2 regions of the Cedecea neteri genome follow, and region 1 is predicted to be linked to the other one. Evidence: predicted binding sites of a transcription regulator. Region 1 holds the regulator's gene; the other holds the start of a gene.
What was found. Region 1 encodes PurR, which represses purine synthesis genes. Its sites were predicted from a motif close to CANGCAAACGTTTGCNTG; they were not measured.

Region 1 (11,958 bases):
GCGTAACATAAAAAAACCGGCTGAGTAAGCCGGTTTTTTATCAGATTTTGCAGGCGTCGCCGCAGTCATCATCGGCCACAACGGCCTGAGCTTTTTTGTCTGCGTCTTCCTGGCGCTCGGCGTTGCGCGCTTCGGCTTCATCTAACCCGGAAAACACCAGATTATCGAGATCGATTTCCATAAGTCACCTGTCGTGGTTTAGTGAATAACTCGCTTTATGATATGCAACCTTTCGGGCTTTCGCATCCCAAAACACTGCCGGACGCTCAAAACGCTAAAAATGACGTTTTCATGCGCTACGTGCTTGCGTGTAAAAATGCGATTTGGAATTTATCAGCTTGAAGAAAAACAAATTAAAGAAGGGAACTGCTTTAGCAAATATGGTGCGTCCGAGTGGACTCGAACCACCGACCCCCACCATGTCAAGGTGGTGCTCTAACCAACTGAGCTACGGACGCACTGATATATTTGAAAATGGTGCGTTCAATTGGACTCGAACCAACGACCCCCACCATGTCAAGGTGGTGCTCTAACCAACTGAGCTATGAACGCATTGTTGTCTTGGCGACAGCGGGGACGAATATTAGCGATACACCTCGGGGCTTGCAAGGGAAAACTCGCAATTTTATTCCAGATTTCACACGATTGCCGAGCATCTGCGCAGAATGGAGAGAAAGTAGCCGCGGATGCGGCTACTGTTGTTTAATTAACGTGCGGCGCGCTGCAGGATTGTGACGGAAGGCTGACGCTGCAGCCAGCGCATACGCAGCATCATCATAATCGCCGCGGAAGTCAGACCGATAATAAAGCCGATCCAGAACCCGGCTGGGCCCATCGGTTCGACGACCCAGTCGGTTAACCCCAGAATATAGCCACCTGGCAGCCCCAGCACCCAGTACGCGATGAATGTAATAAAGAAGATCGAGCGCGTATCTTTGTAGCCACGCAGAACGCCGCTGCCAATCACCTGGATTGAGTCGGAGATCTGGTAAATTGCCGCCAGCAGCATCAGATGCGCCGCCAGCGCGACAACTGCCGGGTTGTCGTTGTACAGCAGGGCAATGTGTTCCCGGAAAATGACGGTAAACATTGCGGTGCACATTGCCAGGCAAATGGCCACGCCAACCCCCGTGCGGGCGGCGATTTGTGCATCCAGAGTTGAGCCCTGACCAAGACGGAAACCGACGCGAATGGTCACCGCGGCCCCCAACGATAGCGGCAGTACAAACATCAACGAGCTGAAGTTGAGGGCAATCTGGTGCCCGGCAACGTCGGTGATACCCAGAGGAGAAACCAGCAGGGCGACAACGGCAAACAGCGTAACTTCAAAGAACAACGCCAGGGCAATCGGCAGCCCGAGCTGACTCAGGCGCTTGACCACCGCCCAGTCCGGCTTGCTGAAACCTTCCGGGTTTTTGATGTCGCGCATCGAACGGGCTTTCTTCATATAGGAAAGCATGCTGAAGAACATGACCCAGTACACCGCCGCCGTTGCCACGCCGCAACCCACGCCGCCCAGTTCGGGCATCCCGAAATGACCATAAATAAAGACGTAGTTAACCGGAATATTGACCAGCAGGCCGATAAAGCCCATCACCATACCCGGCTTGGTTTTGGCGAGCCCTTCACACTGGTTACGTCCTACCTGGAAGAACAGGTAACCCGGCGCCCCCCACAATAGCGCGCGGAGATAGCGGACGGCTTTATCCGCCAGCTCAGGGTCGATATTGTGCATGGCGTGGATGATATGGCCCGCGTTCCACAACACCACCATCACCAGCACGGAAACCATGCCAGCCAGCCAGAACCCCTGGCGAACCTGGTGCGCAATGCGGTCGCGGCGTGCCGAACCGTTGAGTTGCGCAACGGTTGGCGTTAAGGCCAATAGCAGCCCGTGGCCGAACAGAATAGCGGGCAGCCAGATGGAGGTGCCGATAGCCACGGCGGCCATGTCGGTGGCGCTGTAGCCGCCGGCCATTACGGTATCGACGAATCCCATTGCAGTTTGAGCGACCTGCGCGATGATGACAGGTATCGCGAGGGCAAGGAGCTGGCGAGCTTCGGTGAGGTACTTCTGCATGATTACACCTGATTATTTTTATATGTATGAGAGACTAAAAAAGCCGCCAAAACAGGCAGCAAGAAGATGAACTGGGGAAATAACCAGTCTATTGTAGCGGGAGTTTATTTATACGCCAGTCAAAAATAGAGTCAGTGCACGCCCCGCACTGGCAAGCTGATTTTCCAACTGCTAAAGTGCGAAAATGTCTGTTAATGGCGGTAGCGTTACCGCCTGCGAATTGCCAGGAGTTTTTAGATGTTTACAGGTATTGTGCAGGGCACGGCGACCCTGGTTTCCATCGATGAGAAACCGAATTTCCGCACTCACGTGATTGATATGCCGACTGAAATGCTGCCAGACCTCGAAACCGGGGCCTCGGTGGCGCATAACGGCTGCTGCCTGACCGTAACCGAAATTAACGGCAATCACGTCAGCTTTGATTTAATGAAAGAGACGTTGCGCATCACCAATCTTGGTGAACTAAGCGTGGGCGACAGCGTGAACGTCGAGCGGGCAGCCAAATTTAACGACGAAATCGGCGGGCATTTAATGTCTGGTCATATTATGACTACGGCCGAAATTTCAAAAATTTTGACCTCAGAAAATAACCGCCAAATCTGGTTTAAGATTCAGGATAAGACCCTGATGAAATATATCCTCTATAAAGGTTATGTGGGCATCGACGGGATTAGCCTGACGGTGGGCGAGGTAACCGCCACGCGTTTTTGCGTGCACCTGATCCCTGAAACGCTTGAGCGCACTACGCTTGGTGCTAAAAAGTTGGGGCAGCGCGTGAACATTGAAATTGACCCGCAGACCCAGGCGATTGTCGACACCGTGGAGCGCGTGCTGGCGAGCCGTGAGGCGGCCATGGCGGCGGCGCTTCCTGCCGGCGAGTAAATACTCTAGCCATAAAAAACGGGGCCATTTGGCCCCGTCTCTCGTTCTTAACCAGGATTAATCTTCTTCGTTAAACCCGTTTTCGGCGGCGGTTTTCATAAACCACTCGCCGCTTTTCTTAATCGTGCGCTGCTGGGTATTAAGATCCAGCGACACAAAGCCATAGCGGTTTTTGTAGGCGTTACACCACGACCAGTTATCGATAAAGGTCCACATGTGGTAACCAAGGCAGTTGCTGCCTTCGCTGATACCCTTATGCAGCCACTTCAGGTGATCGCGGACGAAATCAATCCGATAATCATCGTTGATTTGGCCGTTGTCGATAAAGCGCTGCTCGTTTTCAACGCCCATACCGTTTTCTGAAATATAACAGGCCGGGTTGCCGTAATTTTCACGCAGGTTGGTGAGAATATCGTAGATCCCACGCTCGTAAATTTCCCAGCCGCGGTAAGGGTTCATTTTACGACCCGGCATTTCGTAGGACTCAAAGAACCACTCCGGCATAAACGGACTTTCCGGGTTAACCAGCGTATCACGGCACTTAATGCGGCGCGGCTGGTAATAGTTAATCCCCAGTAAGTCTACGACGCCCGCGGCGAGCAAAGCTTTGTCTTCAGGCTGGCAGGCTGGAAGTTTATCATGCTCTTTCAGGAACGCGACCAGGTCAGCAGGATACTCACCGCGCAGTGCCGGGTCGAGGAAGCTGCGGTTAAACATCAGGTCGGCCAGATTTGCCGCTTTGACGTCAGCCGGGTTTTGCGAACGAGGGTAAGAAGGCGTCAGGTTGAGAATGATACCAATCTGGCCGTCATCGTTGCGGGCATGGTAAGCCTTAACCGCTTTCGCATGGGCAATCATGGTGTGGTAGGCGACGGTTACTGCTCGGTTGAAATCCACCACGTTAGGGTAGTGGTAATCATAGAGGTAGCCGCACTCAACCGGAACAACGGGCTCGTTGAAGGTAAACCAGTGCTTCACGCGATCGCCGAAAAGCTCGAAACAGGTATTGGCGTAGGCAGCGTAGGCATCAACCACTTCACGGCTTTCCCAGCCGCCTTTTTCCTGCATTACCATCGGCATATCAAAGTGGTACAGGTTGATAAACGGCTTAATGCCCTGAGCCAACAGTTCGTCAATCACCTGGTTATAGAACTCAACCGCCAGCGGGTTAACTTCACCCGTGCCGTCGGGAATCAGACGAGCCCAGGAAATGGAGGTGCGGAAAGTATTGTGATTGAGTTTTTTCAGCAGGGCGATGTCCTGCTTCCAGCGCTGATAAAAAGTTGAGGTGTTTTGCGGCCCGACGCCGTGGTGGAAACGGTTAGGCTGCTCGGCGAACCATCGGTCCCAGATGGTTTCAGATTTGCCAAAGTTCAGCGCTTCGCCCTCGGTTTGTGGGCCGGAGGCTGCGCTGCCCCACCAGAAATGCTCAGGAAATGCGTATTTCATCGTTGTCCTCACGGTCTGACCTGCCATCTCCGGCAGGCAATCATTGATGCGGCTAATGTCATGATTGTCTGTGATTGATGAAACCGGTTTCTATCCCAGGAAATGATATCTGTTAAGCAGATCAAGCCGCTAAGCGCAGACAGGACTAAACATGTGAGGTAAATCACATCGGTGCGCAAGGAGAGACAATTGAAAAAGAAAAAACCCGGCATTCACCGGGTTTATTTTAGCGTGGTACGCGCAGGCCGTGCTCAATGCCCCGGCTGAAAACAACCTGCCAGAGCTGAATGTCACGTGCCCGGAAGGCACCTGCACAGGCATTCAGGTAGTAGCTAAACATCCGTTTAAAGCGCTCAGAATAGTTTCCTTCGATTTCAGGCCAGGTTGCCAGAAAACGTTCGTACCAGGCCATCAGCGTTTTGTCATAGTCGGCACCGAAGTTGTGCCAGTCTTCCATCACAAAATGCGGCTCGCTGGCATCGGCAATCTGCCGCACCGACGGCAGACAACCGTTGGGGAAAATGTACTTATTGATCCACGGATCGACATTATTGTCGGTCCTTTTAGAACCTATTGTGTGCAGCAGGAAAATGCCGTCCGGCTTGAGGTTGCGGTCGGCAACGTCAAAGTAGGTGGCATAATTTTTAGGCCCGACGTGCTCAAACATCCCGACGGAAACAATGCGGTCAAATTGTTCGTTCAGATCGCGGTAATCCTGCAAAAGGATGGTGACATCCAGACCTTTGCACCGCTCCTGGGCCATTTTTTGTTGTTCCGCAGAGATAGTCACGCCAAAGACGGATACGGCATAGTTGCGCGCAGCAAACTCGGCCAAACCGCCCCAGCCGCAGCCGATATCCAGCAGCTTCATGCCGGGCTTAAGCTGCAGTTTTTCGCAGATCATTTTGAGCTTGGCATCCTGCGCGTCGCTGAGATTTGTCGCGTCTTTCCAGTAACCGCAGGAATATTGCATGTGCTTGTCCAGCATCCGGCTGAACAGATCGTTGCCAAGATCGTAATGCTCTTTACCGACTATCCAGGCGCGTTTCTTAGACTGCAGATTAACCAGTCTTGCCGCCGCAATGCGCAGGGTATCTTTGAAATGGTGGGGCAGTTGGTTTTCCAGTCCGGCACGCAGGACTTTGGTGAAAAAGATATCCAGCCGTTCGCATTCCCACCAGCCGTCCATATAGCTTTCACCAAGGCCGAGAGAACCTTCCTGCAGAACGCGTTTAAAAAAGTTTGGATTTTTGACCTGAATATCAAAAGGATTTGGGCCGTTGAGGGTAATGCCTGCCCGGCTCAGCATTTCATTTGCGATACGATACCATTCGTTATCTCGTACGCTCACTTCTTCTATACACGATGAACTCATAGCTTCTCCATCACCTTGTTGTGATCAGAACCTTAAAACAGCGTAGACGCTATTCTCGGCTTGTGAGAACTCTCACGGAAAATTCCGCGTGCCTGATATCCGACGTAGAACAGAGAAAGGGGGGATTCTCCCTTACTGAAAGGCCATCCATGGAAAAACGAAAGCGCTCCGGCTCCCGCAAAATAAAATTGATAAGACTTATAGTAGAACCGCAATTACTATAAGCCCGTTTAATTGAGGGTTCAATGGAATATTGTTAGCAAGCTAATCACACAACATTCACATTATCATGCAGGTTACTGTGCGCGGGACAACTCGCTGTGGCCCTTGTTTTGTGCTTCTCGTTGGGCCGTGTGCTGCAGGGCATAGCCCAGACCGGCAAGCAGGATTGTCGCCAGCATCACGCTGGTGGTGGTCAGCAGCGGTGTCGTGACCAGCCAGGAAACCATTAAGCTTGCCAGGAAGCAAAGCCCAAGCTGCAGGGTGTTTTGCAGCGCTGCGGCTTTCCCGGTTGCCTGTGGGAAAGGCAGCAGGGCAGAGGCAACCACGATAGGGTAGATGGCACCGTTCGCCGCGGCCATCACGCAGAACGGGATAAGCAGCAGCGTCAGGTCAGCATGGCCACTCACCGCTACGCCCCAGGTGGCTACCACGCTCAGGGCATACAGGGCCAGCAGCCAGGGCAGCAGCTGTTTGCCGCTCCACTTTTGCAGCGCGCTGCGGCAGCCATAGCCCCCGACCAGGAAAGCGACAGTCTGCGGCATGTAGCTCAGGCCTATTGCCGCGGGGCTGTAGCCCATCTCATTCAGAATAAACGGCGAGCCGGTGAGCCAGGCGAAAAAGCTGGCGGAACAGGCGGCGTAAATCAGCACGTTGCCGCCGTAAACGCGGGAACGTAATAAAGAGAAGAAGCTGACTTTATTGTCTTCGGTTTGCTCGTGGTGCTGAGTCCGGGGCTTGAGGCGCAGCGTGGGGATCATCAACAGCAAAGCGACCACGAACAGCACGGCGAAAATGGCCTGCCATTCAAAATGGTTCAGCAGCCAGCTGCCGAGCAGCGGGGCCAGCGCCGGAGAAAGCCCGACCAGCGGCATGATGGTGGCAAAAATACGGCCAGCGCGGTTGGCAGGATAATAGTCGGTCACCAGGGCCTGCCAGCTAACTGCGGCCGAGCAGACGCCCACGGCCTGAATAAAGCGCAGCACCAGCAGCGTGGTGGCATCCTGCACCCAAAGCATCCCGATACAGCCGGCGGCAAACATGGCCAGGCCAATCAACAGCACAGGCTTACGCCCGAAGCGGTCGGAAAGCGGGCCCCACATCAACTGGGCAAAAGCAAAGCCGGCGAGGAACAGACTCAGGCTGGCACTCACGGCGGAGGCGGTGGTACCCAGATCTTGTTGAATGGCGGCGAAGGCGGGCAGGTACATGTCGGTGGCCAGGAAACCCAGCACGCTCAGCCCCGCAAGCCAGATAAGAAATCCCTTTGATGGTTGCATATTTCACTCTTGATTTTGATAGCAGGTTAACGGGGCAGGAGTCTACGGAGTGCAAAACCGCTTGTGAAACGCTAATATTTGCAAATTGCATTCAAATTTTTTGCAGGCAGAAATATGTGGTCTGAATATTCGCTGGAAGTGGTTGATGCCGTGGCGCGAAACGGCAGCTTTAGCGGTGCGGCCCAGGAGTTGCATCGCGTGCCGTCTGCCATCAGCTATACGGTACGGCAGCTTGAAGAATGGCTGGCCGTGCCGCTGTTTGAACGGCGTCATCGGGACGTTGAGCTGACCGCCGCCGGGGCATTTTTTCTCAAAGAAGGCCGATCTGTTATCAAAAAAATGATGGCAACGCGCCAGCAGTGCCAGCAGATAGCCAACGGCTGGCGCGGGCATCTGTCTATTGCAGTAGACAATATCGTTAAACCTGAGCGAACCCGCCAGCTGGTGCTGGATTTTTATCGTCATTTTCCGGATATCGAATTAAGGGTTTCCCAGGAAGTGTTCAACGGCGTGTGGGACGCGCTGGCCGACGGGCGAGTTGAGGCGGCGATTGGCGCCACGCAGGCGATCCCGGTCGGGGGGCGCTACGCATTTCGGGACATGGGGGCGCTTAGCTGGCGCTGCGTGGTTTCCGCTGGCCATCCGCTTGCGCAACGGGAAGGTATCATTCTGGATGATGACATTCGCCCCTGGCCGTCTTTGGTGTTGGAAGATACCTCCCGTTCACTTCCCAAGCGCATTACCTGGCTGCTCGACAACCAGCGCCGCGTGGTGGTACCGGACTGGGCGTCGGGGGAGGATTGCCTGACGGCGGGATTATGCATTGGTATGGTGCCAACGCACATTGCCCAGCCGTGGCTCGTCAGGGGAGACTGGAAAGAGCTGCTGCTGGAAAATCCATTCCCGGACGCGGCCTGCTGCCTGACCTGGCGGCAGGATGATGCTTCGCCCGCGCTGAGCTGGTTGCTGGACTATTTGGGCGATAGTGAAACGATGAATCAGGAGTGGTTGCAGGAGCCGGGTAACGTATTCCCGGCCCCCGAAGAGGCTTAGCGGCGGTAATCGCGGAACGGGCCGTCGGCCACCGAGCGGCGTTCAATCAGACGCGGATGAACTTCAATCGTCTGCGACTCTTCGCGTTTATTAATGATACGGTCGAGCAGCATGTTAAACGCCGTTTCGCCCAGGCGCTCTTTCGGCTGGTGGATAGTGGTCAGCGCCGGAGAGAAATAGCGGGCGTTGCGCACGTTGTCGTAGCCGATGATAGAAATGTCCTGCGGCACGCGCAGCCCCATTTCATCAGCGGCGCAAATCGCACCCATCGCCATAATATCGCCGCCACAGAAAACAGCGGTAGGGCGATGCGGCTGGTTAAGCAGCTGCTGCATGGCGCGATAACCCGATTCCGGTTCGAAATCACCCTGAACTACCCAGTTATCAGGCACTTTGATATTGGCTTCTTCAAGCGCCTTCAGGAACCCTGCATGGCGGCCGCCGCCGGTGTTACGTTCCAGTTGACCCGGGATAGCACCGATATCGCGATGGCCGCGTTCAATCAGGTAGCGACCCGCGAGGTAGCCGCCGTGGAAGGCGTTATCGACCACGGAATCGGTAAAGTCTGCGCGGGCTTCGCCCCAGTCCATCACCACCATCGGAATATGGCGGTACTCTTCCAGGGTTGAAAGCAGTGTGTCAGGGTATTCGGAACACATGACCAGCAGCCCGTCCACGCGTTTTTGCGCCATCATGGACAGGTAAGCGCGCTGCTTTTCAAAGTTGTTGTGCGCGTTGCCCAGAATCAGGGTGTAACCTTTGGCGAAACAGCTGTTCTCAACGGATTCAATAATTTCCGCAAAATAAGGGGCTTCGCTTGAGGTCGCAAGCAGGCCGATAGATTTGGTGTGGTTGACCTTCAGGCTACGCGCCACGGCGCTCGGTGAATAGTGCAGCTCTTTGATGGCTGCCCAAACGGCATTGCGCGTCTCTTCCGCCACAAAACGGGTCTTGTTAATGACATGTGACACAGTGGTAGTGGAAACGTTTGCGCGCTTCGCTACGTCCTTAATCGTTGCCATTAGATGTCACTCCAGACCATATCGTAAACTCCTGATAACTCATATGTTAAACGTTTGCCTTCGCTAACTCCTGGGGCAACACGTTGGTTGCAGGCCTGTCGGGGATGCGACATACAGCGGGAGGAGGGCGTTGCCGGGCGATACGCGGTAAATTAGCGAAGGATTTTGGCTTATCCCGGGGCAAAGTGGAAGAGGGAAAACCGATATCTGCGCAAATCCAGCAGGATTTTTATCGCTAATTGTGGGAAAATCACCCCACATACACTTTGTAGGGAAATAAAAGGAGCTTGCAATGAGTACCGATCTGAAGTTTTCCGTGGTGACTACGGTTATCGTACTGAGTCTGATTGTTGCCGGAGCACTTACCGCCGTCCTGCACTGATTTACAAAGGGCCGCGAAAAGCGGCCCTTATCATATATAGATGAAGGAAGAAAAACGTCACCTTCCTACTTCGTAAGTAACCGATAGAAATCAGCCCGCCAGGTTTTGCGCAACAAATTTCCAGTTCACCAGCGCCCAGAAATGGTCGAGATAAACCGGGCGCGCGTTGCGGTAATCAATGTAGTAAGCGTGTTCCCACACGTCCACGGTCAGTAGCGGTTTTGCCTCAGTTGTCAGCGGAGTTCCTGCATTAGAAGTCGAGACGATAGCCAGGCTACCGTCGCTATTCTTCACAAGCCAGGTCCAGCCGGAGCCAAAGTTTTTGATGGCCGCTTCGGTGAACTGCTTTTTAAAGGCTTCCACGCTGCCAAAAGTATGGTTGATGGCGGCCAGCACGTCACCGGTCGGCTCCCCACCGGCATTCGGCGCCAGGCAGTGCCAGTAGAAGGTATGGTTCCAGACCTGAGCCGCGTTATTGAAAATACCGCCGTCAGATCCTCTCACGATCTCTTCCAGCGTTTTGCCTTCAAACGGGCTGCCTTTGATCAGGTTGTTCAGGTTAGTGACGTAGGTCTGGTGGTGCTTACCGTAGTGATATTCGAGGGTTTCGGCTGAGATATGCGGTGCCAGCGCGTCTTTAGCATAGGGCAGGGCGGGTAGTTCGAACGACATTGCTTTACTCCTTGTTATTTTGTTTCACAATATAACTACAATTTGTGTGGTTATAAGGTTAGCAAATTACAGGTGAGTGAAAAAGCGAAATGAAACAACAAAATAAAACAGCCCGTTGCCGGGCTGCTCAGACTGCTGACAAGCTACCTGTGATGAAATAAATACCCGGTGACGTTTTAAAATAAACGAGGAAAATCAATTTATTGATTTTTAGCTGATAACCACAAAGAGGGAAAAACCACGCTTTTTCCCTCTTTGTCAGCAGCAATTAACAGCCCGTTGCCGGGCTGTTAACATTTTAATCAGTCTGATTAGCCCGAAAGGGCGTGGATAAGACTAACGAATGGTTTTTGGCGTCATCACCCGGCGGGCACCCACGTAGTGGCGCTGCCAGTAATCTTCGCTCAGGGAGGTGATCTGAATATCGCGGCCACTGCGTGGGGACTGAATAAACTTCCCGTTGCCAACGTAAACGCCAACGTGATCGGCGGTGCCGCGCCCTTGAGTACGGAAGAACACCAGATCGCCGCTTTCCAGTTCGCCACGGTCAACGGAAGAGGCATCTCGCAGGTGATACATTTCATTGGCGGTGCGTGGAATACGAATATTCACCAGATCTTTATAAGCGTAATAAATCAACCCGCTGCAGTCGAAACCGGTGCGTGGGGAGGTACCGCCCCAGCGATACGGCTTACCAATTTGTCCCATCAGCTTGTTCATAGCCGTTTTTTGCGCTTTCTGCACGCGTACTTTATGTGCCTGCGCGATGGTCAGATTTTTTTCCGACTTCACCTTAACGCACTGCTTTTTATGCCCTTTACGATGGGTGCATTTTTCAGTGTAGGCAACGGTGGCGGAGGCTGGCTGTAGGGCTAATTTCTGCGAGGTTTTTTTGCTGCTGGTTTTAGCGAGGGTGCTGCTTTTGCCTGTGGTGGTGCGTTTAGCCACTTTGGCTTTTGCCGGTGAGGTGTCTTTTTTACCGGACTTCTTTTTGGTGGAGGCTGTGCTGACCTTCGGTTTTGCTTTCTCTTTACCCTTGTTGCTTTTACTGGTTGTTGTCTTTGCCGGATGGCCTTTTTGTGCAACAGGATGGCGGACGTGCTCAGACGCCTGCGCCAAAGGTGTATAGGGCAAAGCAAATAGCAGAGCACATAGCGTGATAGAGATTTTATTTATCCGCGCCACTCGTCAATCCCCTGATAAATGAAGGCACGATGCTAACCATCATGCCTGCGTATGATTTTTGCGAAACCCGACGATTCTAATGCATAAAAGCCGATAATGTTAATAGGCAAATACTATTTAACGGCCAAAAGTGGAAGCTATAGCTAAAAAATTAACCATTCCAGGGTGTTATCCGCTGTTTAATTGATCTCGAATGAAGCAAATTGCTCATTTTCGCGCGCCGTAAAAGTGTTATTCTTAAAGTATGTTTGCTCGCCGGGGCTAGAAGAAAAACCCTGAGAAAAATGGTGTTTTCTGCCCGGGGCGCAACTGGCTACAATGGCAGGCTATTGCCGTATCAAGGTTTGAGGAAGCAAGAC
Region 2 (11,958 bases), 2.1 Mb from region 1:
GCAACGTCTCCACCTGCTGGCAATCATGCGCCAGGCCAACCGGGTAAAAGCCGTGCTGCTGCCAGTTCTGCAGCGTTCTGTCGTAAAACCCGCCGCCCATCCCCAGACGCTGGCCTGTTTCATCGAAGGCAACCAGCGGCGTGATCAACACATCCAGATTATTCAGCGGCAGCACGTCGCGGACATCCAGCTTAGGCTCAAGAATTTTCAGGCGATTGATGACCAGATTACTTTGCGGCGTGTAGCGTAAAAATAGCAGGTTGCCGGGGCTAAAAGGATGAAGCACCGGGAGATAAACGTTTTTGCCCGCCTGCCATAAAGCCTCAATCAGCGGAGTGGTATTCAGTTCACCGTCGAACGAGAGAAACAGCGCCACAGTCTGAGCGTGTACAACGGGCTCAAACGCCAGCATGCGTTCAGCAGCCTGTAGGGCAAAGGTTTGTTGTTCTGGGGGAGTAAGCGACCGGCGTCGCTGCCGAATCGTTTGGCGAATGTCCTGACGAAGCGTTGAGGTTAACGGGATATGCGTCATGATTGCCGGGTAGTAAAGAGGGAATCTCCGAGATGCCGCCGCAGGCTGTAACCCTTGAACCCTTGGTTCAAGGTGAGTGTGTCGTCATGGTTTTAAGGCTTCTCGGACGGACCGAGCATGCTCACCAACCGCGGAGCGCCACACTCTTGTGGTATGAAATATCGGCTCAGGGGACTGGCCCGCTTGCAAACATCTCAGAGAAATTTTGTCTTCGAAGTTACTCTACCACAGTCAACTGCGAAGTGTTATTCAAACTTTGGACCCTGTCGGTCTGCTATGCGACCTTGCTCAAGCAACGCTTGTTCGATAGTCTGCTGTAACATCCGAATACGCTCTTCCATATTGGCGGCGTAGTCACGGGTTTTCGACTTTTCCTGAGCCAGTTCGTAGCAAATGTTAAGTGCTGCGATGAACACTAGCTGCTCGGTATTTGTGACTCTAGTGCGAACTTTTAAATCTTGCAACCGCTGATTCAGCTCTTCCGCAGCCTGATTCAGCGCATCCTGTTGTTCAGGCGGACAATTCACGCGCAATGAACGACCGAAAATTTGAATATCGACTGGTTGTGCAGACATGCCACCTTCCTGCTGTTTACTCGCCTGCCTTTACGCCACCGACCCCGGTAGCGGAAGGGGCGCCACTATAGCTATCCCGATATCAAGATACAAGCCCTTTTCTGGTATCTGCGGGGGTCCTGGTGGTAGCATAACACACACTATTCCTGCCAACGATGACGAATGCGCATGTCAATACAGAACGCAATGCCGGACTACGACTTAGTCGGCCAACTTTTGAACCAACAGGGTGTGGGTCTGACGCCTGCAGAAATGCACGGCTTGATCAGCGGCATGCTGTGCGGTGGTAACAAAGACACCAGCTGGCAAACGCTGCTGCATGACCTGACCAACGAAGGCCTGGCCTTTAGCCAGAACCTCGCGGATCCGCTGCGCCAGATGCACGGCGCCATTGGCGACGCGCTGGAAGACGAAGGCTTCCTGTTCCAGCTTTACCTGCCGGATGGGGATGATGTCTCCGTTTTCGATCGCGCCGATGCGCTTTCCGGCTGGGTAAACCACTTCCTGCTTGGTCTCGGCGTCATGCAGAGCAAGCTCGACAAAGTCACCGGCGAAACCGGCGAAGCCATTGACGATCTGCGTAATATTGCCCAGTTGGGTTACGACGAGGACGAAGACCAGGAAGAGTTGGAAATGTCGCTCGAAGAGATCATTGAGTATGTGCGTGTTGCCGCGCTACTGTGCCACGACACCTTTACTCATGCGGCACCGACCGCGCCAGAGGTACGCAAACCTACGCTCCACTAACGATCAAAAAATCAGGAGATGTGATGACCCAGCAGGAATTTCTTCGCCGCCGCCAGGCGCTACTGGCGAAAATGGTACCTGGCAGCGCTGCGTTAATTTTCGCGGCTCCGGAAGCGACCCGTAATGCCGATAGCGAATACCCTTATCGGCAGAGCAGCGATTTTTGGTACTTCACCGGTTTTAATGAGCCGGAAGCCGTGCTGGTGCTCATTAAAAGCGATGAGTCGCACAATCACAGCGTGTTGTTTAACCGCGTGCGGGACAAAAGCGCAGAAATTTGGTTTGGCCGCCGGCTAGGTCAGGAGGCCGCCCCGCAGAAGCTAGGGGTGGATCGCGCGCTGGCTTTCAGCGAAATCGGTGAGCAATTACATCTCCTGCTAAACGGCCTGGATGTGGTTTACCACGCTCAGGGCGAGTACGAATATGCGGATAACATCGTTTTTGCCGCTCTGGATAAGTTGCGTCGTGGTTCGCGTCAAAATCTCGCTGCGCCAGCAACACTGACCGACTGGCGCCCGACGGTACACGAACTGCGCCTCTTCAAATCCGAAGAAGAGATTGCCGTGATGCGTCGCGCCGGGGAAATCTCAGCGCTGGCGCATACTCGTGCCATGCAGGCCTGCCGCGCGGGGATGTTTGAATATCAGCTCGAAGGTGAAATTCACCACGAGTTTACCCGCCACGGCGCGCGGTATCCTTCGTACACCACTATTGTGGGCGGCGGCGAAAACGGCTGCATTCTGCATTACACCGAAAATGAAAGCGAACTGCGCGACGGCGATCTGGTGCTGATCGACGCCGGGTGCGAATACCAAAGCTACGCCGGAGACATCACGCGTACTTTCCCTGTTAACGGCAAATTCAGCCCGGCGCAGCGTGAAATTTACGACATCGTGCTGGAGTCGCTCGAAACCTCGCTAAAACTCTACCGGCCAGGCACCTCCATGCAGGAAGTGACGACGGAAGTGGTACGCATCATGGTTAAGGGGCTGGTAAAGCTCGGTATTCTGAAAGGTGATGTCGATCATCTGATAGCCAATAACGCCCACCGCGCGTTCTTCATGCATGGACTGAGCCACTGGCTGGGGCTGGATGTTCACGATGTAGGTTCTTATGGCGTGGACAAGTCACGCGTGCTTGAGCCGGGGATGGTCATCACCGTGGAACCAGGGCTTTATATTGCGCCGGATGCGGACGTGCCCGCACAGTACCGCGGCATTGGCATCCGCATTGAAGACGACATTGTGATCACCAAAGACGGCAACGAGAACCTGACCGCCAGCGTGGTGAAATCCGCAGACGATATCGAAGCGTTGATGGCGGCGGCGCGTCAGCCATGAGTGTGATCATTGTTGGTGGCGGGATGGCGGGGGCGACGCTGGCGTTAGCCATCTCAACCCTCACCCAGGGAAAATTGCCGGTGCACCTTATCGAGGCGATTGCCCCGGACTCAGCCGCTCATCCGGGGTTTGATGCCAGAGCCATCGCGCTCGCCCAGGGCACCCGGCAGCAGCTGGCCCGCATTGGCGTATGGTCTGCGCTGGCCGACTGCGCCACGGCAATTAAAACCGTGCACGTCAGCGACAAAGGCCACGCCGGCTTCGTCACCCTTGAAGCTGAGGATTACCAGATTGATGCGCTGGGGCAGGTTGTGGAGCTTCACGATGTCGGGCTGCGTCTTTTTAGCCTGCTGCGTAAAGCGCCAGGCGTAACGCTGCACTGCCCGCAGCGAGTTACGTCGTTTACCCGGCACGAACATAGCGTGCAGGTTGTGCTGGATAATGGCGTTGAGCTACAGGGCAATATTCTGGTTGCCGCGGATGGCACTCGTTCTAAGCTGGCGGCGCAGTGTGGTATCACCTGGCAGCCGCAGAGCTACCAGCAAATCGCCGTGATTGCCAACGTCACTACCTCTGAACCCCATCATGGCCGGGCATTTGAGCGCTTTACCGAACACGGGCCGATCGCCATGCTGCCGATGTCCGACGGGCGCTGCTCGCTGGTCTGGTGCCATGCGCTGGAAGCTCGTGAGGAAGTTGAAAGCTGGGGCGAAGCAGAGTTTTGCCAGCAGCTTCAACGTGCCTTTGGCTGGCGGCTGGGGCGAATTACCCATGCAGGCATTCGCCATCATTATCCGCTGGCGTTACAGCAGGCTTCGCAGACCGTATCCCATCGCCTGGCGCTGGTGGGCAATGCCGCGCAAACGCTGCACCCGATCGCCGGGCAGGGGTTCAACCTTGGCCTGCGCGACGTTATGTCGCTGGCTGAAGGGCTGGCAGAGGCCCACGCGGCAGGCGCAGATGTCGGCAGTTTCCCGGTTCTGGCGGCTTATCAGCAGCGCCGTGCCGCAGATAAAGCGGCAACCATCGGCGTCACTGACGGGCTGGTTCAGCTGTTTGCTAACCGCTGGGCACCGTTGGTGGCGGGCCGTAACCTTGGCCTGATGGCGATGGAACATTTTACTCCGGCACGAGATGTGCTGGCTCAGCGCACCCTGGGTTGGGTGGCGCGTTAAAGGAGAGTCAATTTGCAAAGCGTAGATGTGGCGATTGTCGGCGGCGGCATGGTGGGGCTGGCGGTGGCCTGCGGACTTCAGGGCAGCGGCCTGCGCGTTGCGGTCATTGAAAGCCATCTTCCTCAGCCGTTGGCGCCTGAAGCTGCCCCGGAGCTGCGCGTTTCGGCGATCAACGCGGCAAGCGAAAAGCTGCTGACGCACCTGGGCGCATGGCCAAAAATCAGCGAGCGAGCCAGCAGCTATCACGGGATGGAAGTCTGGGAGCGAGACAGCTTCGGGCAAATCGCCTTTGATGATAAGAGCTTCGGCTTTAGCCACCTGGGGCACATCATCGAAAACTCGGTGATCCACCAGGCGCTATGGCAACGGGCTGAGCAATGCAGCGACATTAGCCTGATGGCCCCCGTGGACATTAACCAGGTCGCCTGGGGGGAAAACGAAGCGTTCCTGACCCTTAAGGACGGCACAATGCTAACTGCAAGGCTGGTGGTAGGCGCAGACGGCGCCAACTCCTGGCTGCGTGACAAAGCCGATATCCCGCTGACGTTCTGGGACTATAACCACCATGCGCTGGTGGCGACGATTCGCACCGCTGAGCCGCATCAGTCCGTCGCGCGCCAGGTGTTCCACGGGGAAGGCATTCTGGCGTTTCTGCCGCTTTCTGACCCGCATCTTTGCTCGATTGTCTGGTCGCTGCCGCCGGAAGAAGCGGCGCGTATGCAGCAGGCCGACGATGAAGCGTTTAACCAGGCGCTTTCCGTCGCGTTTAACATGCGCCTCGGCCTGTGTTCTGTTGCAAGCGAGCGCCGCACCTTCCCGCTGACGGGCCGTTACGCCCGAAGCTTCGCTGGTCATCGTCTGGCGCTGGTGGGCGATGCTGCCCATACCATTCACCCGCTGGCAGGGCAGGGCGTCAACCTTGGCTTTATGGATGCCGCTGAATTGATTGCGGAAATTCGCCGCCTGCATCGCGAAGGCAAAGATTTTGGGCAGCATCTCTACCTGCGTCGCTATGAGCGCAGTCGCAAGCACAGCGCGGCGGTGATGCTGGCCAGTATGCAGGGCTTCCGCGATCTGTTCGCTGGCAGCAACCCGGCGAAAAAACTCTTCAGAGACATAGGCCTGAAGCTTGCCGATACGCTGCCAGGCGTTAAACCTCAGCTGGTTCGCCAGGCGATGGGGTTGCAAGATCTGCCGTCCTGGCTGCAATAAATACTCGTCATACTTCGAGCTACAGGTGTGTTAGCGGCACTCACTTACCCCAGTCACTTACTTTATGTAAGCTCCTGGGGATAAGCTCCCTTGCTGCCTACCTGTAACTCGAATTATTTAGAGTATTAGAGTGTCTCTCTGATTCAGCTTCCATGGCTGCAATAAATACTCGTCATACTTCGAGCTACAGGGGTGCTAGCCGTACTCACCCGCTCGATGGAATCCATAGTGATAACCTCGTCACATTTCCCTTCCCGATGACCGGGAAGGGTATCTGCTCCCTCGTTTGAAATATTCTAATCTCAGGACAAATCTCGGATTACATTTTCTAATCTTACAATTTTTACGATGTAGTCAATTTGTTTCTGAAATGGTCGTAAATGTTAGCCAGTGCTAAATTCGACATCAAATACCTGCTGTTAATGTGGAGTGAATCGCATTTTTACAGTGAATTACTCTGCACACTTCCTCTCCCATTTTGGTCATAAGCTAATGCAATGACCGTTTTTCGCTTATGGTTTACGCCCCCGTTCGGTGGTAAGTTCAGGTCAAAGGTAACGTTTGCGTCGCTATCGGGGAACGGTGGTGATGCCGGGTTTCGTCTGACGGTTGGCAAAGCCAAATCCGCTTTGCAACCAGATGGTTAAAGAGGAAAAGATGACTCAACAGACCCCCTTATTTGAACAGCACACGCTCTGCGGTGCCCGCATGGTTGATTTCCACGGCTGGATGATGCCGCTGCACTACGGCTCTCAAATTGATGAGCACCACGCTGTGCGCACCGACGCCGGTATGTTCGACGTGTCACACATGACCATCGTCGACCTGCACGGCAGCCGTACCCGCGAGTTTCTGCGTTACTTAGTCGCCAACGACGTCGCCAAACTCACCCAGCCGGGCAAAGCGCTTTACACCGCCATGCTCAATGCATCCGGCGGCGTGATTGACGACCTTATTATCTATTTCCTCACCGAAGATTATTTCCGCCTCGTTGTTAACTCCGCCACCCGTGAAAAAGACCTTGCCTGGATCAACCAGCACGCAGAACCGTTTGGCGTGTCCGTTACCGTGCGTGACGACCTGGCGCTGATTGCCGTTCAGGGGCCGAATGCGAAGGCCAAAGCCGCCACGCTGTTTAGCGAAGCGCAGCGTAAAGCCGTTGAAGGCATGAAACCGTTCTTTGGCGTGCAGTCCGGCGATTTGTTCATCGCCACCACCGGCTATACCGGCGAAGCGGGTTATGAAATTGCGATGCCGAATGACAAAGCCGCAGGATTCTGGGCGCAGCTGGTTGAAGCGGGCGTTAAGCCTTGCGGCCTGGGCGCTCGCGACACGCTGCGTCTTGAAGCTGGTATGAATCTCTACGGGCAGGACATGGACGAAGGCGTTTCTCCGCTAGCCGCGAACATGGGCTGGACTATCGCGTGGCAGCCTGAAGATCGTGCATTTATCGGCCGTGAAGCGCTGGAAGCACAGCGCGCGAACGGCACCGAAGAGCTGGTTGGCTTGATCATGACCGAAAAAGGCGTATTACGTAATGAGCTGCCGGTACGGTTTACCGACGCGCAGGGCAATACGCACGAAGGGGCAATCACCAGCGGCACCTTCTCGCCAACGCTCGGCTACAGCATTGCGCTGGCTCGCGTCCCGGCGGGCATCGGTGAAACGGCGATCGTGCAGATCCGCAACCGCGAAATGCCGGTCAAAGTCACTAAACCTATTTTTGTTCGCGCCGGTAAGCCGGTCGCGCTTTAAATTTTGAAATCAGGTATCAGGAGAAAACAATGAGCAATGTGCCGAACGAACTGAAATACAGCAAAGAGCACGAATGGCTGCGTAAAGAGGCTGACGGCAGCTACACCGTGGGCATCACCGAACACGCGCAGGAACTGCTGGGCGACATGGTATTTGTTGACCTGCCTGAAGTGGGTGCCACCGTTTCTGCCGGTGATGATTGCGCCGTTGCTGAATCCGTGAAAGCGGCTTCTGACATCTACGCCCCAATCAGCGGTGAAATCGTTGCGGTCAACGACGCGCTGAGCGACAGCCCGGAGCTGGTTAACAGCGAGCCTTACGGCGAAGGCTGGATCTTCAAAATTAAAGCCAGCGACGAAGCACAGGTTGCCGCGCTGCTGGATGCTTCTGCCTATGAAGCGCTGTTAGAAGACGAGTAATTTTTAAACCCCTCTCCCTGGTGGAGAGGGGAAACCATTTCAGGAATCACCGCTCATGACCCAGTCTTTACGTCAGTTAGAGAATCACGAAGCGTTTATCGATCGTCACATTGGCCCGGACGCGCAGCAGCAGCAAGAGATGCTGGAGACCGTCGGCGCGAAGACGCTCCCCGACCTGATCGCCAGCATTGTTCCGCAGGACATTCAGCTTGCTGAGCCGCCTCAGATTGGCGCCGCAGCGACCGAGTTTGCGGCTCTGGCCGAGTTAAAAGGCATTGCCAGCCGCAATAAACGCTTCAAAACTTACATTGGCATGGGTTACACCGCGGTACAAACGCCGCCGGTGATTCTGCGTAACATGCTGGAAAACCCAGGCTGGTACACCGCCTACACGCCTTACCAGCCTGAAGTTTCCCAGGGTCGCCTTGAAGCGCTGCTGAACTTCCAGCAGGTCACGCTCGACCTGACCGGCATGGATATCGCTTCCGCTTCTCTGCTTGATGAAGCCACTGCCGCAGCCGAAGCCATGGCAATGGCTAAGCGCGTCAGCAAGCTGAAAAACGCTAACCGTTTCTTCGTGGCCGCTGACGTTCACCCACAAACGCTGGACGTGGTGCGTACCCGCGCGGAAACCTTCGGCTTTGACGTCATTGTCGATGATGCTGCGAAAGTGCTGGACCACCAGGATGTGTTCGGCGTGCTGCTTCAGCAGGTGGGCACCACCGGCGAAGTGCATGATTACACGGGACTGATTGCCGAGCTGAAACAGCGCAAAGTTGTGGTCAGCGTAGCCGCAGATTTCATGACGCTGGTGATGCTGACCGCGCCGGGCAAACAGGGCGCAGACATTGTCTTCGGCTCTGCCCAGCGCTTCGGTGTGCCAATGGGCTACGGCGGCCCGCACGCGGCGTTCTTCGGCGCTCGCGATGAATTTAAACGCTCCATGCCTGGCCGTATTATCGGCGTTTCCCGCGATGCCGCTGGTCGCACCGCGCTGCGCATGGCGATGCAAACCCGCGAGCAGCACATCCGCCGCGAGAAAGCGAACTCCAACATCTGTACTTCCCAGGTACTGCTGGCGAACATTGCCAGCCTGTATGCGGTCTTCCACGGCCCGGCTGGCCTGAAGCGCATTGCAGGCCGCATCCACCGCCTGACCGATATTCTGGCAGCTGGTCTGGAGCAGAAAGGCCTGGTTCTGCGCCATAAGCACTGGTTCGACACGCTTTGTGTTGAAGTGGCTGACAAAGCCGCCGTGCTGGCGCGCGCCGAAGCGCGTGAAATTAACCTGCGCAGCGACATTCTGAACGCGGTAGGCATCACCCTTGATGAAGCCACCACCCGTGAAGATGTTGTTGCCCTGTTCGACGTGCTGCTGGGCGACGCTCACGGCCTGGATATCGACAAGCTGGATCGCGACGTTGCCAACGACAGCCAATCCATTCCGGCCCCGATGCTACGTGACGATGAGATCCTGACCCACCCGGTCTTTAACCGCTACCACAGCGAAACCGAGATGATGCGCTACATGCACTCTCTGGAACGTAAAGATCTGGCGCTCAACCAGGCGATGATCCCGCTCGGCTCCTGCACCATGAAGCTGAATGCCGCGGCCGAAATGATCCCAATCACCTGGCCGGAATTTGCCGAACTGCACCCGTTCTGCCCGGCAAACCAGGCTGAAGGCTACCACCAGATGATCGCCCAGCTGTCCGACTGGCTGGTGAAACTGACCGGCTACGACGCGCTGTGCATGCAGCCGAACTCCGGCGCCCAGGGCGAATACGCTGGCCTGCTGGCTATCCGCCGCTACCACGAAAGCCGTAACGAAGGCAGCCGCAACATCTGTCTGATCCCAAGCTCTGCGCACGGTACCAACCCGGCTTCGGCACAAATGGCGGGTATGGAAGTGATCGTCGTGGCCTGTGATAAACAAGGCAACATCGATCTGCAGGATCTGCGTGTTAAGGCCGAACAGGCGGGCGAAGCGCTCTCCTGCATCATGGTGACTTATCCGTCCACCCACGGCGTGTACGAAGAAACGATCCGCGAAGTGTGCCAGATCGTGCATCAGTTTGGGGGCCAGGTTTACCTGGACGGCGCCAACATGAACGCCCAGGTGGGGATCACTACGCCGGGCTATATCGGCGCGGATGTTTCACACCTCAACCTGCACAAAACCTTCTGCATTCCGCACGGCGGCGGCGGCCCGGGCATGGGCCCAATCGGCGTGAAAGCGCATCTGGCTCCGTTTGTGCCGGGTCACAGCGTGGTGCAGATTGAAGAGATGCTGACCCAGCAAGGCGCGGTTTCCGCCGCCCCGTTTGGCAGCGCGTCTATTCTGCCAATCAGCTGGATGTACATCCGCATGATGGGCGCGGACGGCCTGAAGAAAGCCAGTTCCGTAGCGATTCTGAACGCCAACTACATCGCGACCCGCCTGAAGTCCGCGTATCCGGTGCTGTACACCGGCGCGAACGGCCGCGTGGCGCACGAATGTATTCTGGATATTCGCCCGCTGAAAGAAGAAACCGGCATCAGCGAGCTGGATATCGCCAAACGCCTGATCGACTTCGGTTTCCACGCGCCAACCATGTCGTTCCCGGTGGCGGGTACGCTGATGGTTGAGCCAACCGAATCCGAAAGCAAAGTGGAACTGGATCGCTTTATTAATGCGATGCTGTCCATCCGCAGTGAAATCGACCGCGTGGTTGCAGGCGAATGGCCGCTGGAAGACAACCCGCTGGTGAACGCGCCGCACACTCAGGACGAAATCGTTGCCGAGTGGGCGCACCCGTACACCCGCGAACTGGCGGTCTTCCCGGCCGGTCACGGCAATAAATACTGGCCAACCGTGAAGCGCCTTGACGACGTTTACGGCGACCGCAATCTGTTCTGCTCCTGTGTGCCGATGAGCGAGTACGAATAGTTTTAGCGACGTTGATTAAGGGCACTTCGGTGCCCTTTCTTGTTTCTGGAGAAGACGTATGAAGATAGCTCTGGTTACCGGCGGCAGCCGGGGGATTGGCAAAGCCACCTCGCTGTTGCTGGCTCAGCATGGTTATAAAGTGGTGGTGAACTACCTCCGCAATAAACAGGCTGCGGATGAAGTGATAAATACGATCATTGCCCAGGGTGGCGAAGCGCTGGCGCTGCGGGCGGACATTGCCGATGAGCTGCAGGTGATGGCGATGTTCGCCGAAATCGATAACGCATTTGGACCGCTGACCGCGCTGGTGAATAACGCCGGGATCTTGTTCCAGCAATCGACCATTGAAAACCTGACGGCGGAACGTATCAATCGCGTACTGACGACAAACGTGACCGGGTATTTTCTCTGCTGCCGGGAAGCGGTGAAGCGTATGGCGTACCGCCACGGTGGGGAAGGCGGGGCGATTGTGAACGTCTCTTCTGCCGCGTCCCGCTTAGGCGCTGCTGGGGAATATGTTGATTATGCGGCGTCTAAAGGCGCGGTCGATACGTTGACCACCGGGCTGGCGGTAGAGGTTGCCGCGCAGGGGATCCGCGTGAACGGCGTGCGGCCTGGTTTCATTTATACCGAAATGCATGCTTCCGGCGGGGAAGCAGGGAGAGTTGATCGGGTGAAAACGGCATTGCCGATGCAGCGCGGCGGTCAGCCGGAAGAGATCGCGGAGGCCATTTTATGGCTGCTGAGCGAAAAGGCATCTTACGTGACCGGCACCTTTATTGATGCGGCCGGAGGGAAATAAGTTCGCTACGCCAGAAGAGGGTGAGACTGGCGTAGCGTCAGGCTTATTGCTTGCTCATGCTGTCTTTCGCCATACCGTCTTTGGCCATGCTGTCTTTGCCCATATGGTCTTTACTCATCCCGTCTTTCTTCATGCCGTCTTTGGACATGCAATCTTTCTTCATACCGTCTTTGTTCATGCCGTCTTTACAGGTGTGGGTCATTTTTCCCATGCCGTCTTTGGCCATGGAATCTTTGCTCATCGAATCCGCAGCGTTAGCCCCGGCGATACCGAACAGCATGGTGGAGCACAGCAGGGCAGCGTAGATCTTTTTCATGATGTATTTCCTTGATTTATCTGTGAGACAGAGAGTTAACTACCACCGAACCAGTTATAGCCCTGGTCTTCCCAGTAGCCGCCGGGGTAGCGATTGGTGACTTCAATGACCTGAATATGCTTCGGGTTCTTGTAGCCGAGTTTGGTAGGGATCCGC

Region 2: the regulator PurR is predicted to act here: its motif matches at 6,132-6,149, upstream of gcvT (glycine cleavage system aminomethyltransferase GcvT).

Annotation. Positions count from the first base shown of each region.
Region 1 covers NZ_CP009459.1:2,932,111-2,944,068, forward strand. The annotation lists gene LH86_RS22820 (Rid family hydrolase) at 1-6, shown strand, start outside; gene LH86_RS22595 (hypothetical protein) at 41-181, opposite strand; tRNA gene LH86_RS13855 (tRNA-Val) at 382-458, opposite strand; tRNA gene LH86_RS13860 (tRNA-Val) at 476-552, opposite strand; gene mdtK (MdtK family multidrug efflux MATE transporter) at 707-2,080, opposite strand; gene LH86_RS13870 (riboflavin synthase) at 2,318-2,962, shown strand; gene LH86_RS13875 (glycoside hydrolase family 1 protein) at 3,020-4,411, opposite strand; gene cfa (cyclopropane fatty acyl phospholipid synthase) at 4,638-5,786, opposite strand; gene punC (purine nucleoside transporter PunC) at 6,083-7,285, opposite strand; gene punR (DNA-binding transcriptional activator PunR) at 7,400-8,338, shown strand; gene purR (HTH-type transcriptional repressor PurR) at 8,335-9,360, opposite strand; gene LH86_RS22600 (YnhF family membrane protein) at 9,653-9,742, shown strand; gene sodB (superoxide dismutase [Fe]) at 9,833-10,414, opposite strand; gene LH86_RS13910 (C40 family peptidase) at 10,751-11,599, opposite strand.
Region 2 covers NZ_CP009459.1:347,267-359,224, reverse strand. The annotation lists gene LH86_RS01700 (5-formyltetrahydrofolate cyclo-ligase) at 1-532, opposite strand, end outside; RNA gene ssrS (6S RNA) at 553-736, opposite strand; gene zapA (cell division protein ZapA) at 778-1,107, opposite strand; gene LH86_RS01690 (YecA family protein) at 1,276-1,854, shown strand; gene pepP (Xaa-Pro aminopeptidase) at 1,878-3,194, shown strand; gene ubiH (2-octaprenyl-6-methoxyphenyl hydroxylase) at 3,191-4,369, shown strand; gene ubiI (FAD-dependent 2-octaprenylphenol hydroxylase) at 4,382-5,581, shown strand; gene gcvT (glycine cleavage system aminomethyltransferase GcvT) at 6,239-7,336, shown strand; gene gcvH (glycine cleavage system protein GcvH) at 7,366-7,755, shown strand; gene gcvP (aminomethyl-transferring glycine dehydrogenase) at 7,811-10,684, shown strand; gene LH86_RS01655 (SDR family oxidoreductase) at 10,743-11,486, shown strand; gene LH86_RS01650 (pentapeptide MXKDX repeat protein) at 11,530-11,802, opposite strand; gene LH86_RS01645 (molybdopterin-dependent oxidoreductase) at 11,838-11,958, opposite strand, start outside.